DNA from 4 places in the Halomonas sp. KHS3 genome. Region 4 is predicted to be linked to each of the others. Evidence: predicted binding sites of a transcription regulator. Region 4 holds the regulator's gene; each other region holds the start of a gene.
The links. Region 4 encodes sigma-54, which starts transcription at its own class of promoters, with help from an activator protein. Its sites were predicted from a motif close to TGGCACNNNNNTTGCTNT; they were not measured.
Positions count from the first base shown of each region.

Region 1: the regulator sigma-54 is predicted to act here: its motif matches at 1,746-1,763, upstream of glnA (glutamate--ammonia ligase).
Region 2: the regulator sigma-54 is predicted to act here: its motif matches at 1,099-1,116, upstream of RO22_RS00545 (amino acid ABC transporter substrate-binding protein).
Region 3: the regulator sigma-54 is predicted to act here: its motif matches at 1,489-1,506, upstream of speB (agmatinase).

Region 1 covers NZ_JWHY01000008.1:79,490-82,628, forward strand. The annotation lists gene RO22_RS17475 (acyltransferase family protein) at 1-779, shown strand, start outside; gene RO22_RS17480 (hypothetical protein) at 828-1,451, opposite strand; gene glnA (glutamate--ammonia ligase) at 1,985-3,139, shown strand, end outside.
Region 2 covers NZ_JWHY01000001.1:119,047-122,185, forward strand. The annotation lists gene hemE (uroporphyrinogen decarboxylase) at 1-76, shown strand, start outside; gene speE (polyamine aminopropyltransferase) at 76-942, shown strand; gene RO22_RS00545 (amino acid ABC transporter substrate-binding protein) at 1,212-2,237, shown strand; gene RO22_RS00550 (amino acid ABC transporter permease) at 2,339-3,139, shown strand, end outside.
Region 3 covers NZ_JWHY01000011.1:196,436-199,574, forward strand. The annotation lists gene RO22_RS20965 (YjiH family protein) at 1-357, opposite strand, end outside; gene speB (agmatinase) at 461-1,411, opposite strand; gene RO22_RS20975 (sigma-54 interaction domain-containing protein) at 1,635-3,053, shown strand.
Region 4 covers NZ_JWHY01000002.1:1,370,995-1,374,133, reverse strand. The annotation lists gene lptB (LPS export ABC transporter ATP-binding protein) at 1-244, shown strand, start outside; gene RO22_RS08335 (RNA polymerase factor sigma-54) at 374-1,786, shown strand; gene hpf (ribosome hibernation-promoting factor, HPF/YfiA family) at 1,884-2,192, shown strand; gene RO22_RS08325 (PTS sugar transporter subunit IIA) at 2,197-2,667, shown strand; gene rapZ (RNase adapter RapZ) at 2,755-3,139, shown strand, end outside.

The DNA.
Region 1 (3,139 bases), on a different contig from region 4:
TGTATGGCTTTATTTATTCGACGGCTGAATGGCTAAGCCAACAGCCATCGGATGAACCGGTGGGGTTCGTGGCCAACGCCATTGAGTATTATGTGTACGCGGGCTGGCATGGCTATTTTTTGATTATTGCGATGCAGTTTTATGTGGCCTATTGGCTGTTTACCCGTTGGCAGCTGTGGCGTTTGAACCCGGTGCCGTGGCTGTGGGGCGCTTGTGTGATCAGCATGGCGTATTGGGGGTTGGCTTACTGGTTTGAGGTTGACCTGCCCGGCTATCTGCTGTGGATTGCTCCACTGGGTTGGATCTATGTGTTTTTTCTTGCCCTGGTGCTGGTGCGCTACTACCCGCTACCCCCTGAGAGCGTGATGCTGGCGCGGCCTGCCTGGATGCAGCAAATGGCCCGCCCGGTCTGGTTGGTGCTAATGGTGGCGCTGATTATTGCCGCGACCTTTGCAGGTTGGCTGGCCTTCTCTTCCAAAGAGGTGTGGGTCATTCCTTTCTTCGTGCTGTTCACGCTGTGTGCCATGCGCTACTTGGCCGGGCGTCCTGCGCCTTTGTGGGTGCGCCACATTAATGCGTATTCGTTTGGCATTTACTTGGCTCACCCCATGTTCTTTGTGCTCGCTGATCTGGCTGTCGAGCCGTTGTCGTTGCCCATTGGCGTGTATGCACTGGCGCTTATGGCGGTTGGTGTGGTGGGGTCAGTGGGGCTTAATAAGCTCGCCAATACCACGACACTGGGCGCCATGCTGTTCGGCAAGCGATTAAAGGTAAGCTAGTCAGAGAGTGGCGGTGGATGGTATCTGTGGATAGCGGCAGAAAACGCATTATAGGCGTGGAGTGAAAGCCGTAGCCGGGGGGTTAGGTAGAAAAGGGTTTTCTGGCTCTTTCGTTAGTCTAAGCAGGTTTCCGTTGTAGGTTTTTAAACGCGTAGGGCAGGCGTGTAAACGTTGCAGAAAATCGTCGATCGCGCTGTTATCGTCCAGCTCAGGGTCAAACCCACCCAAGCGTTCTAGCCAGGCTCGCCTCACGGCAATGTAGGGCGGCAAAAGTAAAGCACTGGCCAATAAGCGCCGCAGGATGCGTTCCGACAGCGATGGCCGGGTGAGGCCAATAATCAAGGCGTCAAGGGTGTAAGTGTTGAGCTGTGAATAGAGTGCACACCAAAGCTCCGCAGGCAGTGGTTTTTTCTGTAGCGCAATGATGAGCCACTCTGCTTGGCTGGTAAACGCGGCTTTATTCAAGCGAGCCCCCAGCGGCCTTGATGGTGTAATCAGCGAATGAGCATGGTAGCGCTGTTCAATAGCACTCAGGCGTGCTTGCGCTTGAGTGGCTGTCACCAAAATGGGCAGCAAGTGGTCGGCGACACCGGATTCACGTATGGATTTTAAGTGGCGTGGCAACATTTCACCCGTCACCATGGCATCAACGATAAAGCAGACCGATCCCATTTGCCGACTCCGATTGTAAGCAAATCTATCAAATTGTAATTTATTGTAGTATCTGGTTTATTTGCGTAGCAAGTAAAAAAATTTGCGAGCTAAAAAACAGCGCTAAGTATGACTTGTGCACTTTGATGGGGCGCGCGGCATTATTTTTGTTCTATTTTGGTGCATAAGAGGTTTTTTAGACGGTTCAGAATAGCCTGTTGCGCCGTTATGCGTCATCAAGAGGCATTTGAAGCCATTTTTTAATGTTTATAAAACAGATAGTTGTTGTTTTTTTATGCCATATTGGTGCAGTGTTGGCATGTTCTCTGCATTGTATTTGCAAGCGGCTAGCGGGCCGTAGGCATAAGCCCTGCGGCGTGCTAAAACGATAGCCGGTCTGAAATGCTCGCTGAGCGATTTGTTAACCAATGTCAGGCAAACGTTGAGCGAACAAGAATGACAAACGTGCGGTTTAGCACGTATTTTGTCGAACAACACTTTTATCGGTAGCTTACTGTCGTTAGCTTTAAGCCACGCTCATACCGGAGGACACTATGTCAGCCAAGACTCTCGCGCTAATTGAAGAACACGATGTTAAATGGGTAGACCTGCGTTTCACCGACACTCGCGGTAAAGAACAGCACGTGACCGTGCCTGCGCGCGATGTAGACGAAGAATTCTTCGAGAATGGCCAAATGTTCGATGGCTCTTCTATTGAAGGTTGGAAGGGCATTAACGAATCCGACATGATTCTGCGCCCGGAAGATGGTACGGGCTACCTTGACCCCTTCACCGAAGATGCGACGCTGGTGCTGCGCTGTGACATCATCGAGCCGGCCACTATGCAGGGCTATGATCGTGACCCGCGCTCTATCGCTAAGCGCGCAGAAGCTTACCTGCAGTCTACTGGCCTGGGCGACACCGCGTTCTTCGGTCCTGAGCCTGAATTCTTTATCTTTGACGAAGTGCATTGGAAGTCTGATATCCAGGGCTCCATGTACAAAATCACCTCCGACGAAGGCGCTTGGGCAACCGACAGTGTCGTGGAAGGCGGCAACCTTGGCCACCGTCCGCGCGTTAAAGGCGGCTACTTCCCGGTTCCTCCGGTCGATAGCTTCCACGATATTCGTGGCGCAATGTGTAATACCCTGGAAGCGATTGGTCAGACCGTCGAGGTACACCACCACGAGGTTTCCAACGCAGGTCAGAACGAAATCGGCGTTAAGTTCAACACGCTGGTGAAGAAAGCTGACGAAGTTCAGGAAATGAAGTACGTGATCCACAACGTGGCCCACGCGTATGGCAAAACGGCCACCTTTATGCCGAAGCCGCTGGTCGGTGATAACGGTTCGGGTATGCACGTTCACCAGTCGTTCTGGAAAGATGGCAACAACCAGTTCGCCGGTGACGAGTACGCTGGTCTGTCTGAAATGGCGCTTTTCTACATCGGCGGCATCATCAAGCACGCCCGTGCCCTGAACGCCTTTACTAACGCTTCTACCAACTCGTACAAGCGTCTGGTGCCTGGCTTTGAAGCGCCGGTCATGCTGGCCTACAGTGCCCGCAACCGTTCGGCTTCAATCCGTATTCCTTACACCGCCAGCCCGAAAGGCAAGCGTGTGGAAGCGCGCTTCCCTGATCCGACTGCCAACCCTTACCTGGCGTTCTCTGCCATGTTGATGGCGGGTATCGACGGTATCAAAAACAAG
Region 2 (3,139 bases), on a different contig from region 4:
ACTGCACGAATTGAGCCCGCAGTATCACCGCGATATTCCAACGCACACAAATGCACAGCACTCAGGAGCCAATTGATGAGCGATTTACGCGACGACCAATGGTTTACCGAAGTCTTTGATAGCCACGGCAGCGCTTTCTCACTGAAGATCTCTGAAAAACTGCTGGATGTACAGAGCCAATACCAGCACCTAGAGGTCTACGCCACCGAGACCTACGGCAACCTAATGGTGCTGGACGGCTGCGTGATGCTGACTGATCGCGATAACTTCCTCTACCATGAGATGATTGCGCATCCGGCGCTGTTTACTCACCAAGAACCCAAGCGTGTAGTGATTATCGGCGGCGGCGACTGCGGCACCTTAAAAGAAGTTCTCCGCCACCCAGGTGTGGAGAAAGTGACCCAAATTGATATCGACGAAGAAGTGACTAAAGCGTCTGAGCGTTTCTTCCCGTCGTTGGTAGCGTCGAATAACGACCCCCGTGCTGAACTGCTGTTCGCCGACGGCGTCAAGTGGGTGGACGATGCACCTGATGAGAGCATCGATGTGCTGATTATCGACTCCACCGACCCGGTTGGGCCCGCTGAAGGGCTGTTTAAAACCGATTTTCTCAAGCGCTGCCACCGTATTTTGAAAAGCGGCGGCGTAATGGTGCAGCAGAGCGAATCACCGATTTACCACAGTGGCTCGATCATCCGAGAGCTGCGCAACGACATGTTGAAAGCCGGTTTTGACAGCGTTGCCACGCTGCCCTTCCCGCAGCCGGTTTATCCTTCAGGCTGGTGGAGCGTAACATTGGCGGGTAAAGCCACCGACGTGAATACGTTCCGCGAGCAGGCAGCCACCAACCACGACTTGCCGCTTGAATACTATAGCGTTGACGCCCATCGAGGTGCGCTCGCCCTTCCGCCATTTATGCGCAAGGCATTCGCAGCCGAGTAAACCACGCCTAATACCTGCCTTCGTGTTACCGCCCACCTCAGCTTGCCCTATTACGGTGCAATGCGAGGAGGGCGGTAACCTTTTTTGCACCTAGACCTTCGTCTCGAATTCGTTGAGTAGCGTTGAAAAGCGCTGAATTAACGCCTGTACCCTTGTTGGCATCTTCCTTGCTAGGTTTAGTGACATGCTACGGCATGCATAACTATTTCAACTACTGGTTTCATTAACTGATTTCAGTAGCTGATTCCAATAACTTCGAGGGAAACTAGATGTTCAATAAAAAACACTTAGCGCTTCTGGCGTCCGCTGGCTCACTTAGCCTGGCGGGAATGGCAACTGCTCAAGCCGACACCCTGGAAGATACCATTGAGCGTGGCGCCGTTCAGTGTGGTGTGAGCGATGGTTTGCCGGGCTTCTCAGCTCCGGACGACGACGGTAACTGGCAAGGTATCGACGTTGATGTATGCCGCGCTGTAGCGGCAGCGGTACTCGGCGACTCAGAAGCCGTCAACTATATTTCACTCAACGCCGTAGAGCGCTTCACCGCCCTGCAATCAGGTGAAGTCGACGTTCTATCACGTAATACCACCTGGACGACTACCCGCGATACTACTCTGGGCCTGAACTTCACCGGGGTTACTTTTTACGACGGCCAGGGCTTCATGGTATCCCGTGACCTGGGTATTACCGGTGCTGATGAACTCGACGGCGCCTCCATCTGCATTCAGTCTGGCACCACTACCGAGCTGAACCTAGCTGACTACTTCCGTGCTAACGACATGGAATTCAACCCGATCGTATTTGATACCTCTGAGCAAACCGTGGGTGGCTATCAGGCCGGCCGCTGTGACGTGCTAACCTCCGATACCTCTCAGCTAGCGGCGCTACGTATTCAGCTAGACGATCCTTCAGCCTCGATGATCCTGTCTGACGTTATCTCCAAAGAGCCACTAGGCCCTGTGGTTCGTCATGGTGACGATCTTTGGTTCAACATTGTGAAATGGTCGCTGTTCGCCATGATTAACGCCGAAGAGTACGGCGTCACCAGTGAAAACGCTGAAGAAATGCTTAACTCTGAAGACCCCAACATCGCTCGCTTGCTAGGCCAAGACGGCAACTACGGTGAAGGCATGAACCTAGAAGCAGATTGGGCCTACAACATTATTAGCCAAGTGGGTAACTACGCTGAAAGCTTCGACCGCAACGTGGGCATGGGCTCGCCGCTGGAAATTGAGCGCGGTGTTAACGCCCTGTGGACCGACGGTGGTTTCCAGTACGCTCCCCCGATTCGCTAAGCGTCTCGCTTGACCCCGGCCCGCCGCCCTCTTCACAGGTATCTGTTTAAAGGTCGTGGCGGGCCATTTGATTGACCTTCCGTGTAGCGGAGACGCCATCCATGTCTGTAAGACCTAACGTTCGCCCCGCTGGCCACAAGCCGCCGTTTTGGCGAGACCGCGCTAAGCGCGCACTTATTTTTCAGCTTATATTGGTCGCCGTTGTCGCGGCTTTCCTGATCTATATTATCGGCAATACCCAAGCCAACCTGAATGCTCGCGGCATTACCACTGGCTTTGGCTTCCTGGGCAACACAGCCGGCTTTGGTATTGGTCAAAGCTTAATCGAGTACTCCTCCCAAAGTACCTACGGCCGCACTTTTGTGATTGGCTTGCTCAATACGCTGCTAGTCGGTGGATTGGGGGTGTTAGCTGCCTCGATTATTGGTTTTATCGTCGGTATCGCGCGGCTATCGCCCAACTGGTTGATCGCTCGGCTAGCCAATGCGTATATCGAAACGTTTCGTAATATCCCCCTGCTGCTGCAAATTTTCTTCTGGTACTTCGCGGTACTGCGGACGTTACCTAGCGCTAGAGAGAGCATGGCCTTTGGTGAAGCCATTTTCCTGAACGTGCGCGGGCTGTACCTGCCTCAGCCACTGTTCGAGTCAGGGTTTGGTCTTATCCCAGCTACCTTCGTGGTGGCTATTATTGCCAGCATCGCACTGGTCATGTGGAACAAGCGCCGTCACGAAGCCACCGGCAAGCGCCTACCGGTTTTCTGGATGTCTCTGGTGATTATCTTTGGCCTACCACTGCTGGTACTGGTCGCTACAGGTGTACCGGTGACCTGGGAGATGCCGGTACTGCGCGGCTTTAACTTCGGCGGTGGTATCACCATTATCCCTGAATTTTTGGCCCTG
Region 3 (3,139 bases), on a different contig from region 4:
CATCACAGCAAACAGCGCGCCTAAAACGCGCATCACCAACCACACTGGCCCGACATGAAACATTTCGTGCAGCATGCCCTTTTTGGCCCAGGAAGGGTTAGCTAGCTTGGCGTAAATCGTCGCTACCACCGACAGGCAGAGCACAACGACAGCAATGGCCGGCAGCGCCGAGCCCAGCAAAGCCTGCAGACTATCGGCCATGAGCCCCATGCCGATATTGATGGTATCGCCCACTTGAAAAGGGACGAGAAACAGCAGCACCCCAATTAGCGATGGAATGATAAATTTCAGTAAGTGCGCGCGGGGTATCGGTGCCGACGAGGTCGGCTGTTCCGATTTAACGTTGCTATACGACATAGGGGTCACCCATTGGAAGTGATTATTGGAGGTGGCTGGCGGCGTAGCTAGGTCAGTACTTTTTTATTTAGTCGCTATTTCTTTGTTAGCTATTTGGTCGGCGTCACTCGCTGTGTTTAACGCCCGGCAGTACGCAAAGCATTTCATACAGCAGCGTGGCGCCCATCAGCGCGGTGTTGCCGCTGGGGTCATAAGGTGGTGACACTTCCACCAGGTCGCCGCCGACAATATTCAGCCCAGCGGCACCGCGAACCAGCTCCAATCCTTGGCTAGAGGTCAGTCCACCCATCTCCACCGTTCCGGTTCCGGGGGCAACAGAAGGATCCAGGCCGTCAATGTCGAAACTGATGTAAACCGGGATATCACCCATCTGCTCACGCACCTCGGCCATCAAGGGCGCTAGCGAGCGATACCAGCACTCTTCGGCGGGCACGACACGAAAGCCCTGGTCGCGACACCAGTCAAAATCTTCAGCGGCATAGCCGGTACCGCGCAGTCCGATTTGCACTACCTTGCCATGGGCCAATAAGCCCTCCTCCTGGGCGCGACGAAACGGCGTGCCGTGGGCAATTGGCTCGCCGAACATGTGCTCATTGACATCGGCATGGGCATCAATATGAATCAGCCCCACCGGGCCGTGTTTTTTGGCCATGGCGCGAAGAATTGGCAACGTCAGGGTGTGCTCCCCACCCAGGGTCAGCGGAATGCAATCGTGCTTGAGCACGTCGTCATAGAAGGCGGTGATGATGTCGACGCTTTTTGGCAGATGAAAGGTGTTGATAGGCACGTCGCCGATATCGGCCACCTGCAGGCTTTCAAAGGGCGCTGCGCGGGTCGCCATGTTGTAGGGGCGCAGCATGCGCGACTCGTCGCGAATCTGGCGCGGCCCAAGCCGCGTGCCGGGGCGGTTTGAAGTGCCTATATCCATAGGAATGCCGATAAATGCCGCATCCAGACCCTCGGCTGTCTCTTGGGTGGGCAGGCGCATCATGGTGGCAGGGCCTGCAAAGCGCGGCATGGTGTTTCCGCCCAGAGGCTGATTAAACTCCGACATACACATCTCCTTATATTTTTTGGTGGTGAGCACGGTGTAGGTATTGGCCTAGCTCTTTTCACTACTCCTCTAAAGACATTGCACAGACCATGCCAAGTCGAAGATGCCTATAAAGTGGTGTAATTAACGACCAAACGATGCAAAAATGAATCAATCAGGGGCTTTATCAATTCATTTTTGCATCGAAGATTCAAAAATGAATTACTCAGGGGGGTCGGCTGTGATGAGTGAAATAGACAGACGTGTACTGCAAACCATTGTGGAGACCGCAAACGACCACTTCTTTATCGTCAGTGGCGATGGGCAAGTAGTCGACATCAGCCCAGGGGCCGAAGCGGTTTACGGGGTATCCAGAGAAGAGCTGCTCTCCAGCAGTGTGCAGCAACTGCAAGCGGCCGGGGTACTCAAGCCCTCCATCACCATGGAAGTGATGCGCACCCGACGGCCTGCGCAGCTTATGCAGGTCACCGGAACAGGTCGCCGGGTGATTGCCGAAGCCTACCCTGTATTCGTCGACGGTAAGCTGGAGCGCATTATCAGCCGCTCGCGGGACTTAACCGACTTGCAGCTATTGCAGGACGAGTATGCGCTGCTACAAAAACGCTTTAGCGAACACCTAAAGCGCAGTCAGGCAGCGCCAGACGCGGAAGAACAGGCGTTGGATGACGCCCTGGACAATTTGCAGGTGCGCAGCAGCGTGATGCGTGAAATTGCGCTGCTGCTTAAGCGGGTCGCCCCTTCGGATGCCAACGTGCTGATGCTGGGGGAATCAGGTGTGGGTAAAACCGCCTTTGCCAAGCAACTACACCGCTGGAGCCAGCGCTGTGACGGCCCCTTTATTGACGTTAACTGCGCGGCGATTCCAGAGAATCTGTTTGAGTCCGAGATGTTTGGCTACCAGCCCGGCGCTTTCAGCGGTGCCGCCCGCCAGGGCAAAGCCGGGCTGTTAGAGCAGGCAGAGGGCGGCACGCTGTTTTTGGATGAAATCGGCGAGCTGCCGCTGTTGATGCAAACCAAACTGCTCAAGGTGATTCAGGACGGTAGTTTGACTCGGCTGGGTGACACCCGATCACGCAAGGTCAATTTTCGCTTGGTCGTGGCGACCAACCAGGATTTGGGCAAGCGAGTAGAGGCCGGACTTTTCCGTCTGGATCTTTACTACCGCCTCAATGTGATCCCGGTCACCCTGCCGCCGCTGCGTGACCGCCGGGAGGATATCCCCGACCTGGTTGAAGCGTGCTTAAATCGGCTCAACCAGCGCTATGGCCGGCAAAAAATCCTTGATACCCGCGTTTGGTCGACGCTGATGGGTGGCGAATGGCCAGGGAATGTCCGCGAGCTGGAGAACTGGCTAGAGAGAGCCTGGCTTTCCAGCCCCACCGATCAAATCGAAGTACCCGCCGCACTCCCTCACGCCGAGCAGCATCCGGCCAACTTACCGAGCGCCTCGCCAGCAAGGTCGGCAGTAGCACTCGAGCCCCAGGAAACCCTCAAGCAATACCTAGCGCGGCTGGAGCGTGAAACGCTAGAAGAGCTGTGCAACACGCTCCCCAGCACCTATGCCATTGCCAAGCGGCTGGGCATTAGTCAATCCAGCGTGGTGCGTCGGTTGCAGCGCTATGGCATTAAAGTCGCCAAGTGATTTTCTGCTTGACACAGCGGCTGTCATAAACCATCCATGTAAGTGTCATGAAACGGCAACACCTTCAACACAAGCTGAACCAATAA
Region 4 (3,139 bases):
CGATGAGCCTTTTGCGGGCGTTGACCCCATCTCGGTAGGTGAGATTAAAACCATCATTCGTGCACTGAAACAGCGCCATATCGGCGTGCTGATCACCGATCACAACGTGCGTGAAACACTAGACATTTGCGATATCGCCTATATCGTCGGCGATGGGCAAATCATCGCCAGTGGCTCGCCCGCCTCGATTCTCACCAACCAAAAAGTAAGGGATGTGTATTTGGGCGCCGATTTTCGCCTGTAATGTTTTTGCCTTAATCGCCCCTAAATAGCGCTTTAAAACAACTTTACGACCAATGGCATGCTTATTGCACTTGCGCCAAGCACTCACTCGCACTAGGGTGGAGCATTCTGATTAACGAGTGGTTCTCAGATGGTCATGAAAGCTTCTCTCCAACTGCGTATCGGCACACAGCTGACCATGACGCCCCAGTTGCAGCAGGCCATTGCGCTGCTGCAACTCTCTACGCTAGATCTTCGTCAAGAAATTCAGCAGGCCCTCGATGCCAATCCCATGCTGGAGCAGGAAGATGAATTTAGTGAACAGGCTGTCAGCGAGCCTAAGGAAGAAGAGTGGTCAGAGAGCATCCCTACTGAGCTCTCGGTAGATAGCGACTGGTCAGATACCTATCAAGATATGGGAAGCCAGGGGGGCAGCAGCGAAGGCCCCGACTTTGAGCGCCAGGCAGCCGGGCAGAGCCTTCATGGCCACCTGCTGTGGCAACTCGCCATGACCGATTTTAGCGCTCGCGAGCAGCTTGTCGCGGAAAGTTTAATCGACGCGCTAGACGCCAACGGCTACCTGACCCAGCCGCTCAACGACATCCGTGAAGGGCTTCGTGCCCAGGGCATTGACGGGCTAAGCCAGCGCGAAGTGGAAACCATTCTACTCAAGCTCCAGCAGTTTGAGCCGACCGGCATATTTGCCCGTGACTTGCGTGAATGCTTGATGCTGCAGCTCGCCGCTCTCCCCGATCATACGCCACTGCTGGTTCCCGCCCGCCGCTTGGTGCGGCAGTTTCTCGAAGCGCTTGGCAAAGACGATATGCGTCTGCTGAAACGCCGTCTAGGGCTCGACGACGAACAGCTGGCCGATGTCATCCTGCTTATTCGCAGCCTAGACCCACGCCCAGGCAGCGCCTACGGCGACACCGATGACAGCTATGTCACCCCCGATCTAGTCGTCCGCCACGATAATGAAGGCTGGCATTTAGAGCTCAACCCCGAGGCCCTGCCACGGCTGCGCATTCAGCCCGACTACGCCAGCTTGATTAAGCGTGCGGATAAAAGCGATGACAACCAGTTTCTCAAAGAGCACTTGCAGGAAGCGCGCTGGTTGATCAAGAGCCTCTCTAGCCGAAACGATACGCTGCTGCGTGTTGGTCGCGAAATCATTACCCGCCAGATTGGCTTTTTAGAGCACGGCGAAGAAGCCATGAAACCACTGATACTGGCCGACATTGCCGAAGCCGTGGAGATGCACGAGTCGACTATTTCACGGGTAACGACGCAAAAATATATCCATACACCCCGTGGTGTGTTTGAACTCAAATACTTTTTCTCAAGCCAGGTGAGCGGTCAAGATGGCGACAGCCACTCCAGCACCGCCATCCGTGCACGACTCAAGAAACTGATTCAAGAGGAGCCGCCCGGCAAGCCGCTTTCAGACAGCCGCTTAGTGACGCTATTAGGCGAAGGAGGGATTCAAGTGGCGCGTCGTACGGTGGCGAAATACCGTGAAGCCATGGGCATTCCCTCTTCCAGTGAACGGCGTCGTTTGCGCTAACTTCGTTAACGTTTCAGGGAAACTCTCGACAAGGGCTTTGCAACGCGGCAAAAAGGGTTACAATCGAAGTACAGTCCGATGGATAAGGAGCACGTCAATGCAAGTAAATATCACTGGTCATCACGTAGAACTGACTGACGCCTTGCGTGACTATGTCAACGAGAAGCTTGAGCGTGTAGAGCGCCATTACGACAATATAACTACGGTGCAAGTCACCTTATCAGTGGAGAAAGAGCGCCAGCAGGCCGCCTGTACGCTGCACGCCGCAGGTGCTGACTTACATGCGGAAGCCCTAGACAGTGATATGTACGCCGCTATCGACGCACTAGCGGACAAAATCGACCGTCAACTCGTTAAACACAAGGAAAAAGCACAAGCTCGCGCCCAAGGCGCCGGTGTGCGTTAATTCAATGACGTTGGAAACCATACTCCCCCCGGAACGCGTTCTGTTCGACGTCCCCGGGGGCAGCAAAAAAAGGGTGCTGGAGTTTTACAGCACCTTTATCGCCCAAAATATCCCCAGCCTGGACAGCCAAGAAGTGTTTAGCCGTTTAATCGGCCGCGAGCGCTTAGGTAGTACGGGTATTGGTAACGGCGTGGCTATTCCTCATGCGCGTAGCCCCCACTGCAACGCCCCTATCGCTGGATTTTTGAAACTGGCTGAAGCGATCGATTTTGACGCTATCGACGGCGACCCGGTAGATCTGGTGTTTGTCCTGTTGGTACCCGAAGAGGCAGATGACACGCATCTCTCACTACTGGGTCAGGTAGCGACCATCATGAATGATGCGGACACGCGCCAGCAACTGCGTAAAGCAGCCAGCCAGCGCGAACTGCTTGAGCTGATTACCGCCAAAATTCGCGAGCAATCAGCGGCCTAAGGGTCTGAAACCCTGTTCAGGGCAGATCACAGCAGGTTATCCGCTCACCACCCTCAACGCAGCTTGATCAAAGCAAAGAGAGACTCTATGCAACTGGTGATCATTAGCGGCCGCTCCGGGTCAGGTAAATCTATCGCCTTGCAAGCGCTGGAAGATCTTGGCTACTACGCGATTGATAACCTCCCAGCTATGTTGCTGGGGTCGTTGGTGGATGAACTGCGTGACCAGGGCGACCGAGCACATTTAGCGGTGAGTATTGATGCCCGCAATTTGCCGGGAGCTCTGGAGCGCCTGCCCTCTTTATTAGACGAGTTGCGCCAGCGTAAAATCGACTTTCAAGTTATTTACCTGACCACCGATGCGCGCATACTGCTTGAGCGTTACTCAGCAACGCGTCGCCGTCATCCGCTGACCCGCGATAGCGAAATGACGCTGGAAGAGGCGATCAATAAAGAAGAGACGACGCTAGAGG